Regions from separate parts of the Vibrio campbellii CAIM 519 genome, predicted to be linked through region 1. Evidence: predicted binding sites of a transcription regulator. Region 1 holds the regulator's gene; the other holds the start of a gene.
What was found. Region 1 encodes CRP, which controls carbon source genes, mostly activating them, when cyclic AMP is high. Its sites were predicted from a motif close to TGTGANNNNNNTCACA; they were not measured.

Region 1 (2,207 bases):
GGCAAAACATTTTGAGCACCCAGATCCGAAGCAGCCAAAGGTCTTCATCAGTGAATTGAAAGTGGATGAGTGCTCACCAGAGCTACAAGCCATCGTTCATAAACTGGCAGAGCAGGTTGATGCTTCTAAACTGACAGGCAGTGACTTCTTGTACGGCGGACGTTTGTGGGACCTAAGCTATGCTGACTTCCAAACTTTGGCGAAAGAGAGTGAATACGCTTCTTGGCTTGCAGCGCATGGTTACGGAGCGAACCACTTCACAGTGAGTGTGAATCAACTCAATCAGCATGAAGAAGTGAAGCAAGTGAACGACCACCTACGCACAGTAGGCTTTACCATCAACGAGAATGGCGGTGAAGTAAAAGGCACGCCAGAGGTACTACTAGAGCAATCGTCGACCATGGCAGACAAAGTGCCAGTGACCTTTACTGAAGGCGTTGAGGTGATTCCTGGAGGCTTCTACGAGTTTGCTAAGCGCTACCCAATGGATAACGGTGAGTTGTACCCAGGATTTGTGGCTGCATCGGCAGATAAGATCTTCGAGAGTACTAACGGGTAGAAAGAATCGAGAACGTGCTACGCACTGGAGATGCGGGAACGCTTTGCTTCGGGAGGTTTTTACTCTCAGAACCTTAGAGGGCTTAATCCCGAAGGACGAAGTCCGATTTCGGAACGCAGTGTTCCCGATTCTCGTCTCTTAAAAACAAAAAAGCCACCAAACTTACATTTGGTGGCTTTTAAATTTTTTAAACGTTAATCGAGATTAACGAGTCCCGTAAACAACGATAGTTTTACCGTGCGCAGAAATTAGGTTCTGCTCTTCTAGCATCTTCAAGATACGGCCTACTGTCTCACGAGAACAGCCAACAATTTGACCGATCTCTTGACGAGTGATCTTGATTTGCATGCCGTCTGGGTGCGTCATCGCATCTGGCTGTTTAGCAAGGTTCAGAAGAGTCTGAGCGATACGACCAGTTACGTCTAGGAACGCTAGGTCACCCACTTTTTGGCTAGTAACTTGTAGACGACGAGCCATTTGCGCAGAAAGGCGCATTAGGATGTCTGGGTTAACTTGGATAAGTTGACGGAATTTCTTGAAAGAAATCTCTGCCACTTCACAAGGAGATTTAGCGCGAACCCAAGCTGTACGCTCTTGGTCTTCTTCGAATAGACCAAGCTCACCAATGAAGTCGCCTTGGTTTAGGTAAGAAAGGATCATTTCCTTACCTTCTTCGTCTTTGATAAGAACCGCAACAGAACCTTTAACGATGTAGTACAAAGTCTCTGCTTTTTCGCCCGCGTGAATTAGCGTGCTCTTTGATGGGTACTTATGAATATGACAGTGTGAAAGAAACCACTCTAATGTTGGGTCGGTTTGAGGTTTACCTAGAACCATAATATCTCACTTCCTCTGCAGGGTACGCTTGCGCTATCCATATTTTAGCTAAGCCTGAATGGGCTTACTAGGATAAGAGCACTTTTTATATGCTGCAAGCTCTCTTGTGTTTCGGTTAGAAATAGTATCCTTTTTCGGAAACGATTTCTTGATTTTAATCGTGCCATGATTGAGATTTTGTAAGCAAAACTGTGCACATGATCACGGTATGAAAAGTAAACACTCAATTAACGAGGTTTTTAGCCAATTTTCCCAGTTTCGATGAGTTGCTGCAGGATCGGCCTCACTATGAGCTCCATTGCAAAGCTCATCTTACCGCCTGGAACCACAATGGTGTTATGGCGAGACATGAATGAGCCATCAATCATCGCCAGCAAATACGGGAAGTCGACATTCTTGATACCGCGTAGGCGGATCACCACGAAGCTTTCATCCAAACTAGGGATGCCTTTGGCGTTAAGTGGGTTGGAAGTATCAACGGTCGGTACACGCTGGAAGTTGATATGTGTGCGGGAAAATTGCGGGGTAATGTAGTTCAGATAATCGTCCATCGAGCGCACGATCGAATCCATTACCGCTTCTCTTGAGTGGCCACGATCGCGCGTGTCACGAACGAACTTTTGAATCCATTCCAAGTTCACGATTGGCACCATGCCAATCAGAAAGTCAACGTGACGCGCCACATTAACATCGCCATCCACCACGCCACCGTGTAAACCTTCGTAGAACAGTACATCGCTGTTTTCAGGCAGATCTTGCCAAGGTGTAAAGGTGCCCGGCATTTGGTTGTATGGAACGGCTTCATCAAAAG
Region 2 (2,207 bases), 410 kb from region 1:
TGACCAAGGAGTAGAGCGTATCTTGATTCCTTCCGTCGGGCCGAGTAACTGGGCTCGTATTCAAGCGCTGGCCAACCAATACTCTGACCTTTATTACGCGCTGGGCTTTCATCCCTATTTTCTACAAACAGGGTTTGAGCAGTCTGTTCCAGAGCTGGAATCGTTACTTTCCTCGTCCAAGCGACAATGCGTTGCGATAGGAGAGTGCGGTTTGGATTTTGCAATAGATGTTCCCACCGAGCTTCAAGAGCAGGCACTGGAGTTGCAATTCGAACTGGCAAGACGGTTCGATCTGCCCGTTATTTTACACAGCCGAAAAGCGCATAATCGTCTCATCCAACTAGTCAAAGCTGCCAAGCTTCCTAAAGGTGGTGTATTGCACGCGTTCTCTGGCAGTCATCAGCAGGCGATGGAATGGGTTCGATTAGGTTTTCTTATCGGAGTCGGAGGCACAATTACCTATCCAAGAGCCAATAAAACTCGCGACGCGATTCAAAGATTATCACTTGAGAATATCGTTTTAGAAACGGACGCTCCGGATATGCCTATACTTGGCTATCAGGGCGAGCCTAATCACCCTTCAAAACTGATTCATGTATTGAATGAGCTCTCTCTGTTGCATACAGAAAGCAAGCAATCGATTGCCTCTCAGCTATGGGAAAATAGCAATTCTGCCTTCTTTATATGTGAATAAAATCTAAAGATGGTGTTTAAAAGCGAAAACGTTTCCCTTCTTATTGTGAGATAACTCACAAACGGGAGTGAATCAATGATGAATCTTATAAGAAAGTGTGAGGGTGGCATTACTTTAATTGATTCTGCATGAGTATAATTGCCCCCGCTTTATAGCTCCATTTTGTAACACGCCAATAAATAACTTATAAGGAAGTCATAAACTATGAGCCTGTTTATGAGCCTAGTCGGTATGGTAGTGCTTCTTGCTATTGCATTTGCATTCTCATCTAACCGCAAAGCTATCAACTTTAGAACTGTGGGTGGCGCATTTGCTATCCAATTCATCCTTGGTGCATTTGTTCTTTACGTACCTTGGGGCCGTGATCTACTAAACGGTTTCTCTACTGGTGTTTCTAACGTTATCAACTACGGTAACGATGGTTCATCTTTCCTATTCGGTGGTCTTGTTTCTGACAAGATGTTCGAAGTATTCGGCGGCGGCGGCTTCATCTTCGCATTCCGCGTTCTTCCTACACTGATCTTTTTCTCTGCACTGATTTCAGTTCTTTACTACATTGGCGTAATGCAGTGGGTTATCAAGATTCTTGGTGGTGCACTACAAAAAGCGCTTGGCACTTCTCGTGCGGAATCAATGTCTGCAGCAGCTAACATTTTCGTAGGTCAAACTGAAGCACCTCTAGTTGTTCGTCCATTCGTACCAAAAATGACTCAATCTGAGCTATTCGCGGTAATGTGTGGTGGTCTAGCATCTGTAGCTGGTGGTGTACTAGCAGGTTACGCTTCAATGGGTGTTCCTCTAGAGTACCTAGTAGCTGCATCATTCATGGCAGCACCGGGTGGTCTACTATTCGCTAAGATTCTTCACCCAGAGACTGACCAGCCTCACGAAGACATCGAAGAAGCAATGGACGGTGGCGACGAGAAGCCAGCTAACGTAATCGACGCAGCAGCGGGCGGTGCGGCTTCTGGTCTACAACTAGCACTAAACGTTGGTGCAATGCTAATCGCATTCGTAGGTCTTATTGCTCTTATCAACGGTATGCTAGGTGGCATCGGTGGTTGGTTCGGTATGCCTGAACTAACACTAGAACTTATCCTAGGTTACGCGTTCTCTCCACTAGCATTCCTAATCGGTGTTCCATGGGACGAAGCAGTTGTTGCTGGTTCATTCATCGGTCAGAAACTAGTAATCAACGAATTCGTTGCATACTTGAACTTTGTTCCTTACATTGGTGAAAACGCTCAAGTCGTTGCGGCAACTGGTGAAGTAATGTCTGAGAAGACAACAGCTATCATCTCATTCGCACTATGTGGCTTCGCGAACCTTTCTTCTATCGCGATCCTACTTGGTGGTCTAGGTAGCCTTGCACCAAACCGTCGTTCAGATATCGCTCGCATGGGTATTAAAGCAGTTCTTGCTGGTACGTTGTCTAACCTAATGGCAGCGACTATTGCAGGCTTCTGCCTTAGCCTTGCAGCACTTTAATTAGAATCGGTTCTTAATATATAGA

Region 2: A8140_RS12595 (NupC/NupG family nucleoside CNT transporter) is a predicted target of CRP. The motif match lies at 739-754, and genes of this name have one in related genera.

Annotation. Positions count from the first base shown of each region.
Region 1 is NZ_CP015863.1:3,035,022-3,037,228, reverse strand. It holds gene A8140_RS14585 (DUF1338 domain-containing protein) at 1-559, shown strand, start outside; gene crp (cAMP-activated global transcriptional regulator CRP) at 764-1,396, opposite strand; gene A8140_RS14575 (phosphoribulokinase) at 1,636-2,207, opposite strand, start outside.
Region 2 is NZ_CP015863.1:2,629,976-2,632,182, reverse strand. It holds gene A8140_RS12600 (TatD family hydrolase) at 1-694, shown strand, start outside; gene A8140_RS12595 (NupC/NupG family nucleoside CNT transporter) at 899-2,182, shown strand.